One region of the Lactobacillus panisapium genome, then DNA from elsewhere that is predicted to be linked to it. Evidence: predicted binding sites of a transcription regulator. Region 1 holds the regulator's gene; each other region holds the start of a gene.

Region 1 (3,218 bases):
TAGCAAGATGATCTAAAAAGTACTGGTCGTGAGAGACAACTAAAATTGCTCCGGAATATGTTTTAAGAAAACCTTCTAGCCAGTCAAGTGTGTCTAGATCTAAATAGTTGGTCGGCTCATCGAGTAAAAGTAGCGGTGGCTTGCGTAATAGCAGTTTGACAAAGGCAAGCCGGGTTTTTTCACCACCAGAAAGATCACCAATAATTTTAGTCCAAGTATTTTCAGGGAAGTTAAAACCATTCAAAATACTTTTAATATCCGCCTGATAGGTATATCCACCTTGTTGTTCAAAATCAAATTGCAACTGGTCATATTGTTTTAAAAGTTGCTTATCTTCCGGATGTTCGGCAATTGCTTGTTGCAAGCCGCGGATTTTTTGTCCTTTTGCAATTAATGGCGCAAAAACGGTCAGCATTTCATCCCAAATGCTCTTACTTTCATCTAAGCCATTTTCCTGCGCGATATAACCCACATCGATCCCTTTATTAATGGTAAATTCGCCGTGGGTAGCTTCTTCTTCACCCGTCATAATTTTAAGGAGTGTGGTTTTACCAACTCCATTTGGTCCTACAAGGCCAATTCTTGCATTTGAATCAATCGAGAAATTAACGTGATTGAATAGCGTATTGGCACCAAATTGTTTTTCTAAATCGTGTCCTTGTGCAATTATCATATTTTTCACCTAAAGTCTATTTTAGCATATGTGGCAAGACTGCTGGCAACTGCATGAGAAATAAGCCTTTTTTAAGTAAAATTATTTTTTCATCATTAGTAAATTGATTACGAGTATTTGCTCAGTTATTTACAAATAATTTTTTAATTACCATGTAAAGCGGGTTAATTAACAGTAAAATCGTGTTTTGTGATTGTGTTAGATTGTGAAAAAACATTTGCAAATATCAGTAAGTTATAGGTAAAATAATATTAATTGATGAGTGAATTCACAAAAAAGCTCACTAGTGATATTAAGTTGGAGGCTTTTTAAAATGGAAAAAATAAAAATACCTACAGCGACAGCGAAGAGACTGCCGCTTTACTATCGTTACCTAATTATCCTGAATGAAGCTGGTAAAGAAAAAGTTTCATCTACTGAATTATCAGAAGCAGTTCAGGTTGATAGTGCATCAATCCGTCGTGATTTTTCATATTTTGGTGCTTTGGGTAAGCGTGGGTATGGCTATGATGTCAAAAGTCTCCTATCCTTTTTTAAAAAGATTTTAAATCAAGATACTTTAACTAATGTTGCATTAGTTGGTGTAGGTAATTTGGGGCACGCCTTGCTCAACTATAACTTCAAACGAAGCAATAACATCCGAATTTCCTGTGCTTTTGATATTAATCCTAAAATTACGGGTAAAATTTTGAGTGGCGTTCCTGTTTATGAAATGAGTGAATTGCAAAAGCAGCTGAGTGACCAACAGATCACCATCGCTATTTTGACAGTGCCGTCAGATTCTGCACAAAAAACAGCGGATGACATGGTCGAAGCTGGCATTAAGGGCATTATGAACTTTACGCCAATTCGGTTATCAGCTCCAACCGGGGTTAGAATTCAAAATGTTGACTTGGCGACTGAATTACAAACCCTCATTTATTTCCTTGATTCGGATAAAGATAAGAATAGATAAATATATAAAGCCGCCGCTGCAATGGCTAAAGAAAGTTAGCACTTTAAGTAAAAAAGTGCTAATTTTTTCTTGCTTTTTTTATTAAAAGGGGGTATTATCATATTTGTAAGTTAGCACTTGGTTAATAAGAGTGCTAACAAATAACAAAAATGATTTTAAATTAAAATTAGGAGGGACAAACGTGTTACAACCAATTGGTGATCGCGTGATCGTAAAAGTTAAAGAAGAAGAAGAAAAGACTGTAGGCGGAATCGTCCTTGCTTCAAATGCTAAAGAAAAGCCAACAGAAGGTGAAGTTGTTGCTGTCGGTGAAGGCAGTTATGCAGAAAACGGCAACAAGATCCCAATGTCAGTTGAAAAGGGCGACGTTGTTCTATATGACAAGTATTCTGGCACTAACGTTGAATACGAAGGTGAAAAATTCTTAGTCCTTCATGAAAAAGATATTTTGGCAGTGGTTAAGTAATTAAGGAGCGAAAATTATGGCAAAAGATATTAAATTCTCAGAAAAAGCAAGACGTTCCCTATTAAAGGGTGTTGATAAGTTAGCTGATACTGTTAAGGCAACAATCGGTCCTAAAGGTAGAAACGTTGTCTTAGAGCAATCTTACGGCAATCCTGAAATTACTAACGATGGTGTTACCATTGCTAAGTCAATTGAATTAAAAGACCACTACGAAAACATGGGTGCTAAATTAGTTGCCGAAGCTGCACAAAAGACTAACGACATTGCTGGTGACGGTACCACTACTGCAGTTGTGTTAACTCAAGCAATCATCCGTGAAGGAATGAAGAACGTAACTGCTGGTGCTAACCCCGTAGGTGTTCGTCGCGGAATTGAAAAAGCTACCAAGGCTGTTGTTGATGAATTACATAAAGTAAGTCACACTGTTTCTTCAAAAGATCAAATTGCGCAAGTTGCTTCAGTTTCATCTGCTTCAAAAGAAGTTGGTGACTTAATCGCTGACGCAATGGAAAAAGTTGGTAACGATGGTGTTATCACAATTGAAGACTCACGTGGTATTGAAACTGAATTATCAGTAGTTGAAGGTATGCAATTCGATCGTGGTTACTTATCACAATACATGGTAACTGACAACGATAAGATGGAAGCAGATTTGGACAACCCATATGTTTTAATTACTGACAAGAAGATTTCTAACATTCAAGACATCTTGCCATTATTGCAAGAGATTGTTCAACAAGGTAAATCATTATTGATTATCGCTGACGATGTTTCTGGTGAAGCACTTCCTACTTTAGTATTGAACAAGATTCGTGGTACTTTCAACGTTGTTGCTGTTAAGGCTCCAGGCTTTGGTGACCGTCGTAAAGAACAATTACAAGATATTGCCGCTCTTACTGGTGGTACAGTTATTACCGAAGATCTTGGTCTTGAATTAAAGGACACAACGATTGATCAATTAGGTAAAGCACGTCGCATCACTGTTACTAAGGACTCAACGACTATTGTTGATGGTGCTGGTTCAGATGAAGCAATTAAAGAACGTGAAGACTCAATCAGAAGTCAAATCGAAGAAACTACTTCAGACTTTGACAAGAAGAAGTTGCAAGAACGTCTTGCTAAAT
Region 2 (3,218 bases), 790 kb from region 1:
GTAGCATCTATCCCGGCAGCAGTCATTTTAGCTAAGTGATTAGGCAATTTTCCCGGTAATGAAAAAATCGTCCGGTTGTTTAATTTGAAGGAAACCAAATCCGAATTTTTGGCTTTGATCAACGCATTTTTAATAGACGTAGCTGTGGGCGCTTCTTCACTAGCGGCAAAAACAGTTTTGAGAAAGACGCCTTGTGCACCACAAGCTAAAGCGTGAGTTAAGGCCTTAGGATTAGCGGTATCACAGCCAGCTAAGACGGGAGTGGCTTGCGCTTCATGGACAAATTCTGGCAGTCCTTCTTTTTGCGGATAAATAAGAATATCAATTCCATTTTTTTGCGCTTGTTTTACCCTATCAGTCTGGGAGACAACTTGCATAACTTTAATCCCATTATGGTGAAGTAATTGGACCCATTCTTTTGAAGCAATTTGACCAAATCCCTCAAAAAGAGCAATGGTAAGTCTTCTTTTGCGCATTAATTCTACAAGTTCCATTGCCGTATGATCTTGCTCAGGTATGCTGGCACTACTAGGAATTTCAATGGCAAATGGGCGAAAGGTATGAGCTAAGACATAGTCTATTTGTTCATTCATCAAATTTCTTTCCTGCATTGCGTCAAGGATATAATTGTTGCCAGCTTTGCCAACTTAGTCGCTACTACTTGCCGAGGCTCCTGTTAGCGCATCAGGTGCGTGATAACCGGCATTAATTCCCAGAATTCCTAATGAACCTGCTTCTGAAATGGCGGCAATCAGTTTACCATTGGTTAGCGTGTGAATAGGCTCTTGGACAATTGGTAAATTAACCCCTAATAATTGACATAATTTATTCATCTGAAAATGTTGCACCTCCTCCAATCAATTAGACCGGAATATTATCAACCATTTCTTGAATTTCTTTTTTACGGCTTTTAATAAAATCAAGAAAATCAATGATTTCTGGTGAAAAGTTTTGGTTAGAATCATAGACCAAGTACACCTGGCGCGTATTTTTAGGTAAATCGAGCTTAATTGTGTGAATGTTAAAACCACTAAGATAGATCGTTTTAGCCACTACCCCGACGATATCATTTGTAAGAACCTGACCAGCAATAGCCAATTCATCATGTAAACGATTAGTAATGCGTAAATCTGATGCGGTAGCTAATAAGGCATTAGTGATGTCTTTGCCAATTTGAATCTTTTTTGAATAGGTAATAATTGATTCACCCTGCAGCTCTTCTGGGGACATTTCCGTAATTTTTGCCAGTTCGTTTTCTTGTGAAACGATGGCAATAATTTCTTCAGTATAAAGTGGAACATAAGTAAAATCACTGAATTCGGGCACATAAGAACAGATGCCGATATCATACCAGCCATTTTTAATGCCTTCGCAAATTTGATAAGAAGGGTTGTCGTGATAAATAAAATGAGGTGCAATGCTGCTTTCTTGTTGATATTGTTTGGTCAAGTTAGGAAGCAAGATTCCAATTGCGGTAGGGATGCCAGCAATATGAATGTTACCTTTGTCTTGACTAATTTTTTGCTCAATTTTCTTTTTACCATGGTCAAGGGTGGCCAAAGATTTAGTAACCGTATCGTAAAAAATACGTCCATAGTCGGTTAATTGAACGTAGCGACCATTATGCTTAAATAGTTTACAATGCAATTCTTTTTCTAGTTGTTTGATTGATATTGAAAGAGTGGGCTGACTAATATATAAATTTTCAGCCGCTGTAGTGTATTGTTTTTGTTCTGCCAATTCACGAAAATAGTAAAGTTGATTTAAATTCATGATAGTACCTCAAAAAATATGTGATATTCACTACCTAATAATAGATGCTATACCTTATTTAATAAAAACGCTTTCACATTTTTTAATATATTAATTGGAAAAATTAATATATTAGCTTAATAACTGAGCGCGTTGTAATTTAGCTGATAAATTTACCGGACGATTTAAGAAGTTAGCAATAATCTTTGTCATTTTAACAAAACTTCCGCCAAAATAATGGCAAAAGTATTTATAAAACTAATAAAAGTAACTTTGTTATCAATTTTACAAAGGCAATTTTTGTCAACATAATACACTTGTCAATTAAGAGTGCTTTCAAAAAACTTCAGAAAGTAAAAAGGAGATTGTATTATGACTGAACAAAAACAATTGCATGTATTACCACCATATGAAGAAACACCAATTATGCATAAGGCTAAGCCAGGCGAGTCGATGACCGACGAAGACTTTGCCAATTACGTTAAAGAAATTAGACATTTGGCCCAAAATGAATTTGACCGTATGACTAACTATATTGAAGAAAATCGTAAGTTTCCACAAGACTTTTTCCCAATAGCAATTAAGCATGACCTGTATCGCTTTGCATTGCCAAAACAATATGGTGGTTGGGGTTTAAGTGAAAAACAAATTCTACAAGTACAAGAAGAATTTTCTCGTACTCAAGGTGGTATTAGGATGCACTTGCACCATGCTTCTGACATGAATTGGCGAATTATTGATAATTTTGGTAGCCAAGAATTAAAAGATAAGTATATGGATAAATTTCAGGACAAATCAATTTATGCCAATTTTGCCTTAACTGAAAAAAGCGGTGGTACGGGTGCAGATTTGCATACCTTGGCTGTTAAAGACGGCGATGACTGGGTAATTAACGGGGAAAAGACGCTGATTTCTCATGCAGATGTAGCTGACTTTACTTATCTAATCGTTGTTACTGATCCTGATAAAGAAGGTGATGAGCGTTTATCTGCATTCTTTGTCCCAACAAATACACCCGGATTTGAAGCTAATGAAATGCCACTGATGATGGGGTGCCGCGGTGCTGGTCATGCCGACTTAAAGTTTACAGATATGCGCGTGCCAGACAAATTTATGTTGGGTAAACGTGGCGAAGGAATGAAAGTTGCAATCTCTTCGCTATCATTATCGCGTGCACATATTGCTGATTCTAACTTAGGAATGGCTCAAAGAATGTTGGAGATGTCGATTGCATACTCTAAAGACCGGGTAACTTTCGGTAAGCCATTATGCAAGCGGCAATCAATCATTTTTGAAATTGCCGACATGGGTGCTAAAGTTCATGCACTTAGATTAATGTTATGGGACTTAGCTAAAGATTACGATGAAGGCAAGGATATTACTAAGAAGGCGTCATTAGCTAAACTTGAAAGTATTAATACTGTTAAGCTGGTTTCTGATTATATGTTAGAGATTTTTGGTGGAAT
Region 3 (3,218 bases), 540 kb from region 1:
TCTTGGCATATCATGGTTATTCCAGTAAAGAGTCGGTAACGAAATCTCTGCCAGGGTTTGCTGCCAGATAGCTTGCGTCTGCTTGAAGATTTGCCAGTCAAGCTCTTTTGGCTGATATTGCGCTGGTAAACGCGGATTAATTTTGCTCTCATCATCCGTGAAATAGCGAAAAGTGATCACGCTATCTAGCAAGCTATTTTTCTTACTTGTATAATCGGCTGCTAAGTTCACGTTTGCACTTGCTGCTTCGCCCAAGAGCAAGGCGTCAGGAAAGTCACGCTTTATTTGCTGACAAAATGGTTGCAGCCACTCTTGCACTTGGGGCAAGTTAGCAAAAAACGGTTCAGCAATAACTGGTTCAGCATCATTTGGTGCCGGAAAATTTTGACGCAAGTCAGCCTTGGCGATATGAATAAATGCATCTAACCGAAGACCGTCAATTCCTTTAGCCAGCCAATATTCAGCAACTTGGATCATTTCCTGTCTGAGTGCCGGATTTGCCCAGTTTAAATCGGGCATGTGTTTATCAAACAAGTGAAAATATGACTGACCGCTATTTTTCGGGTCACTCTCCCAGACACTACCGCCAAAGAAGCTGCCCCAATTATTTGGCCGCTTGTTGTTACTACCCGCGAAAAGATAATAATTGCGGTACTTGCTTTTTGGATTATTAATCGCCTTTTGAAACCAAGGATGTTGATCGGAAGTGTGATTAAGTACCAAATCGAGGATAATTTTAATTTTTTCTTGATGCAGCTGCTTAATTAACTGCTCAAAATCTGCCATTGTTCCCATTGCAGGATCAATCGCAAAGTAATCTGCCACGTCATAGCCATTATCAACTTGGGGTGAAACAAAGATTGGATTGAGCCACACCGCGTTAATCCCCAGCTTTTTCAAATAAGGAATACGTTGTCTAATCCCATTCAGATCGCCAATCCCATCACCATTACTATCTTGAAAAGATTTAGGATAAATTTGATAAATTATTGCGTTATCATACCAATGCGTCATTTGCTTAATCCTCCAGCTGTAGTTTAGCGAAGAACTGCGGTTAGTTACAAGACAGTAGTGAATGTTACCGGTATCAAAAAATGGTTTTAGGTGGTAATTAACTATCTGCATATATTTTTTGGGCAAAGTATTGCATTTAAATGTTAAAAAGCTCACAATAACTTTGAAACTATTAAAAAATTATAAGAGGAGGAAATTTTGATGAAGATTAAAGCAGCTGTCGTTCAAAAAATGGGTAGCCAATTCGAAATTGAAGATGATATCGATTTACACGAAGTTGGCCCAACCGATTTGCAAATCCATATGGTTGCTACCGGTATTTGTCACTCAGATGAAGCCTTGCGCAAGGGTGATTCCAGTGTTGGTTATCCCGTAATTTTAGGCCATGAAGGCGCTGGAATTGTTGAAAAGGTCGGCAATCAAGTTAAAAACTTCAAAGTTGGCGATCACGTAATTTTGTCGTTTTATGCGGACGGAATTTGTGATAATTGTCTCAAAGGTATTCCTACTCAATGTCGCCACTACAGTGACTATAACTTATCAGGCGTCCGGGCTGATGGTGAAGATCATTTTCAAAAAAATGGTAAACGAATTTGTGACATGTTTAACCAATCGTCCTTTACCACTACTACCGTAGTTGATCAGCGCAATGCAGTTAAAGTTGATAACAGCGTTGACTTACGTAAGGCCGGTCCTCTTGGCTGTGGTTATGTTACAGGTTCTGGAACCGTCTTTAATACTTTGCAACCTAAACCTGGCGATACAATTGCTGTCTTTGGTACGGGCGCTGTTGGTCTTGCTGCCATGATGGCCGGCTCAATTAGTGGCTGCACTAAGGTAATTGCAGTTGATGTTGTTCCTGAACGGTTAGAATTAGCTAAAAAATTAGGGGCAACAGCAGCAATTAACAGCAAGACAGATGACCCAGTTGCTAAAATAAAAGAGCTTACTAATGGCTATGGTGTTGACTGGACCGTTGATACTACAGGAATTAGCGGTGTAATCAAGAATGCGGTTGATGCCTTAGCACAAGGCGGCACCTGCGCGGCAATTGCAGTTACTGCTCAAAATCTCACTGTTTCTACCTGGAATGATCTATGTGTCGATGATAAAAAAGTTGTCGGCGTCAACATGGGGGACGCAATTCCACAAGTTGACATTCCACGACTGCTTGAATTTTATCAATTAGGTAAATTCCCATTTGACGAAACCGAAAAGTTCTACAAGTTTGAAGACATTAATCAAGCAAATGCCGATTCAATTTCTGGTAAGACGATTAAGCCTGTATTAATTATCGATCCAGATTACCAACCAGAATAGCTAATCTGTCATATGACAATACTAAAAAACGTTGAGAAAAAACTCTCAACGTTTTTTGGTTTAGTCTGAAAGATCGCTTTCTCCTCAAATCGAAATTCATGCATAAACCAAACAAGATGCGGATCAGATCGATTTTTCAAACTATAAATTCAAACTAAATATTAAAGTACGTAATCCCAATAAGAGCAAGAAGACTAATACATTCTGTTTAACTACTGACAAGCGATATGTCATAACAAACACTAATACTAACCAGGCTATTATCATTACCAACAATATTAATACTGAACTAATAAGATTACTGATATCAAAAGCAGTTAAGTGGACTATGACAAATAAAAGTAAATACGAATATTCTTTAGGAGCTAAGCCCCTTATTAAAGCCTGCAGCTTGGGTTTACGCACAATAATAAAAGACTCGATTGAATTTCTTTCCATTCGGGGCAGGATAATCGTGACATAATCAAAAACAAAATTATTAGCACTTATTAACGCCAGTTTCATTGGACTTCTAATCCAACCAAAACTTGCCTGCACCAATTGAGGTAACTTTAAATATACCGTATTCCAATTTTGCCTAGCCAGCAAAATGATTAACGCAGAAATAACGGCATAAATAGTGAAAGAATATTTTTTATTCATTAAGCAAAATTCCATTTTGTAGTGTTAAGCCCTGATCATAGTTAATCTCGTCAATTTGATCATGACTAGCAATGATTACTGTTTTATTTTCCTGTTTCAGTCGATTTAGGAGGGTCAAAAATTGCCCAATGCTTTCTTGGTCAATACCGCGTGTGGGCTCATCAAGTAATATTATGTTTTGCTCCTCCATTACCGCTTGAATAATACCTACCTTTTGACGCATACCTACCGAATATTTAGCG
Region 4 (3,218 bases), 400 kb from region 1:
AGTTAGGGATATGTCGATGATGTTTTCACAAGATAACAGTTTAACCCAACTTGACGTAAGCCATTTTAATACTGCCCAGGTAATGACAATGGCTAATATGTTTGGTTATTGTCAAAAATTGAAAACAATTAATGTGAATAATTTTAATACTTCAAACGTTCAAGACTTTTCTGGGGTATTTGTTAGCTGCTATAGTTTAACAGATTTGGACATCAGCAATTTTGATATGAGTAAGGTTATGAACGCTCAAGGCAGATATCGGGCAAATATGCTGGCTGGCTTAAGCAACTTAGTTACGCTAAAGCTAGGTCACAAAAATTATCTTGTAACTGCGAATATTGAATTGCCAGGTACTTGGCGCAATGTCGGCGAAAATGGGACAATAGATCTGCCACAAGGAAATAAGAGTTGGTCATCGCAAGATTTACAGGATAATTATGATGGTACTAAGGATGCAGATACTTATGTCCGTTTTGCCACTTTAAAAATTACCTATCATAACCAAGCAGGCAAAGAAATTTCACCAGCAGACACAATATACGGTCGTGTAGGGACAAATTACAGTACTAAGGCCAAAGACATTCCTTATTATCAATTAGATGAAACAAATATACCAGAAAACAGTGAGGGAACTTATAATGGCGATGATATCAATGTTGACTATATTTATCTCTCTACCGCTAAACCGGTTACCGTTAAATATCAGGATGTCCAAGGAAAACAAATTGCCCAAGACGTAGTCCTGACAGGTGAAGGTGGCACAACATATACTAGTGTAGCTGTTAAAATTGATGGTTATACGCTTAAAACAACGCCAGAAAATGCTACCGGGATATTTACCGATCATGAGCAAACAGTGATTTATATTTATACCAAAGATCCGGTCAAAGCAGGCAATGTGATTGTGCGCTATCAAGATGAAGCTGGTCACTCAATTCACTCCGATATTGTCTTAACGGGTTATATTAATGATTCCTATAGCAGTACCGCAATTCCAATTGAAGGTTATAGTTTAAAAACTGCACCAGAAAATTCCACGGGTCAATTTACTAATAAAGAACAAACTCTTATTTACGTCTATACTAGAAACCCGCTGTCAGTTGCTAACGTAACGGTCCACTATCAAGATGAGAAGGGCAAGCCAGTTGCCACAGATGTCATTTTGGGTGGCATTATCGGAACGCAGTATCAGAGTTATCCGTTGGTCATTAATGGTTACCAGCTCAAGACTACACCGGCTAATGCCTCAGGTACTTTTACGAATCAAAAGCAAGACGTAGTTTATGTTTACGCCAAAGATGCCAGTGCCAATAGTACTGCTGGGGGTCAAGGCGGCGGAACAGTGATCATTGCGGCTCCAAGCACAACCACTGGCAAAGACAATAGCAGTGACTCAAATGATGCCAAAATCAAACTTCCTGTTAGCAAGGCGGTTATGCATAATTCATATATTTATAATGAAAAAGAAAAAAGAATAGCTGGATGGCTGGGACAAGGTACAGTGATTAATACCTATGGAACGAAGCTTATTAATAACCGTAAGTATTATGTGCTGGCTAATAATGAATATGTGAGGGCTACTAATATTGATGGCGTTGTGCGTAAATTACGTCATAATGCTTATGTGTTTAATCAAGCTGGTAAAAAAATCAAACTTTTAAAGCGTCATCAAGCTTGTCGAACTTACGGAGCAGCTGTTAAGAGACATGGCAAATTATTCTATCTTATTGGCAAAAATAGACTTGTTAAAAAGGCCAACTTCTAACAAGTAATGATCTCCTAGTTTTAATATTTAATTGAGTAAAATCGTTCGTTTAAAAAACGGACGATTTTTTAAATAGTAAGGTTGCTAAAAAGATATTTGTGATAAAATTAACTTATTAATTTAATGAAAGTGATTACATAGTAAAGAAGGAATCAATCATGATTTATCAAAAAGACATCAAGTGGGATGCCAATTATGATGTTGTTGTACTAGGTTTTGGCGGTGCTGGAGCAACAGCTGCACGCTTTGCCGCTGATAATGGTGCAAAAGTACTGCTTGTCGATGTTGCACCTGAAGGTCATGAAGGTGGCAATACCCGTTATTCGGCCCAGTTAATTGGTACGGGTAATGATTTTAATGAATTAAAAAAATATTATCAGAGTCTGACGGCACCGATGTCACTTGATGAAGAGATGATCGATACCTATGTTGCAGGAATGGTGGATATTCCTAATTATGTTACTAAATATTTAGGCGTAAAACCTTGCAGCGCTAAAAATTATGCCCCTGAAGCCCGCTATGCGTTTGAGGAATTCCCAGAATTTCCAGGTTCGACTTCATATGATTTTACTACCGTACGTGAGTCATGGTTTGACGCTGCACTTTGGAAAATTTTAAAAGAAGAGGTCGTTAAGCGCCAAGATCAAATTGATGTGATGTATGAGACCCCGGCTAAGGAATTAATTCAGGATCCAGTCAGTCGCAAGATTGAAGGCGTCTTGATTGAGCGCAAGCATCAGCTGCTTAAAGTGCAAGCCAAGACCGGTGTGGTAATGTGTACCGGCGGCTTTGAAAATAACCAAACAATGATTGAAGATTTTATTGGCGCTAAAAAACTAGCCCCTCTTGGCACCTTGTACAATAAGGGGGATGGCATCAAGATGGCTCAGCAAGTTGGCGCTGATTTCTGGCATTTATACAACTATGAATCATTAGGTTTGCTGCACGGGATGGCATTTGCCGTACCAAAAGGTGAGCGTGGCCGCCTAATGCTGGGTAAGCAAAATGAAGTAGTTGCTCATGGCAGTTCGTTTGTTGTGGGTGATGACGGTACCAGATACTTTAACGAAGCGGAAGAGAATCGTCACGGTCACATTAAGAACCATGGTCAGTGGAAAGTGCCGCTCAACCAAGAACACCCTTATTTGATTTTTGATAAAGCTAAAAAAGCTGAATTAGACCAAGATCCAATTATTGGCAACTATCAGCCGTATACAGATAATGTTATTGAGGCCGCAACGATTGGCGAGCTAGCAGAAAAGATTGGTGTTGCAAAAGCCACCTTGGAAGATACACTTGCTCGCTTTAACCAGGCATGCCAAGCAGGCAATGATCCTGAATTTCGCCGTGACCCAAAGACTTTGCGGGCATTTACTGCAGGTCCGCTTTATGCCGTGCGCATGGAACAGACAATGCTAAACACGCAAGGTGGTGCGAGAAGAAATAAGGAAGC

The links. Region 1 encodes Rex, which represses fermentation and respiration genes when NADH is low (regulators of the CRP and FNR family bind a similar motif). Its sites were predicted from a motif close to TTGTGAANTANTTCACAA; they were not measured.
Region 2: the regulator Rex is predicted to act here: its motif matches at 2,026-2,043, upstream of GYM71_RS00590 (acyl-CoA dehydrogenase family protein).
Region 3: the regulator Rex is predicted to act here: its motif matches at 1,155-1,172, upstream of GYM71_RS09680 (NAD(P)-dependent alcohol dehydrogenase).
Region 4: the regulator Rex is predicted to act here: its motif matches at 1,862-1,879, upstream of GYM71_RS09080 (FAD-binding protein).

What each region holds. Positions count from the first base shown of each region.
Region 1 is NZ_CP048268.1:1,520,873-1,524,090, reverse strand. It holds gene GYM71_RS07290 (ABC-F family ATP-binding cassette domain-containing protein) at 1-673, opposite strand, end outside; gene GYM71_RS07285 (redox-sensing transcriptional repressor Rex) at 987-1,628, shown strand; gene groES (co-chaperone GroES) at 1,810-2,094, shown strand; gene groL (chaperonin GroEL) at 2,111-3,218, shown strand, end outside.
Region 2 is NZ_CP048268.1:125,162-128,379, forward strand. It holds gene GYM71_RS00575 (nitronate monooxygenase) at 1-593, opposite strand, end outside; gene GYM71_RS00580 (nitronate monooxygenase) at 648-833, opposite strand; gene GYM71_RS00585 (LysR family transcriptional regulator) at 862-1,773, opposite strand; gene GYM71_RS00590 (acyl-CoA dehydrogenase family protein) at 2,125-3,218, shown strand, end outside.
Region 3 is NZ_CP048268.1:2,055,974-2,059,191, forward strand. It holds gene GYM71_RS09675 (alpha-glucosidase) at 1-1,014, opposite strand, end outside; gene GYM71_RS09680 (NAD(P)-dependent alcohol dehydrogenase) at 1,216-2,334, shown strand; gene GYM71_RS09685 (hypothetical protein) at 2,476-2,976, opposite strand; gene GYM71_RS09690 (ATP-binding cassette domain-containing protein) at 2,969-3,218, opposite strand, start outside.
Region 4 is NZ_CP048268.1:1,916,737-1,919,954, reverse strand. It holds gene GYM71_RS09085 (MucBP domain-containing protein) at 1-1,765, shown strand, start outside; gene GYM71_RS09080 (FAD-binding protein) at 1,924-3,218, shown strand, end outside.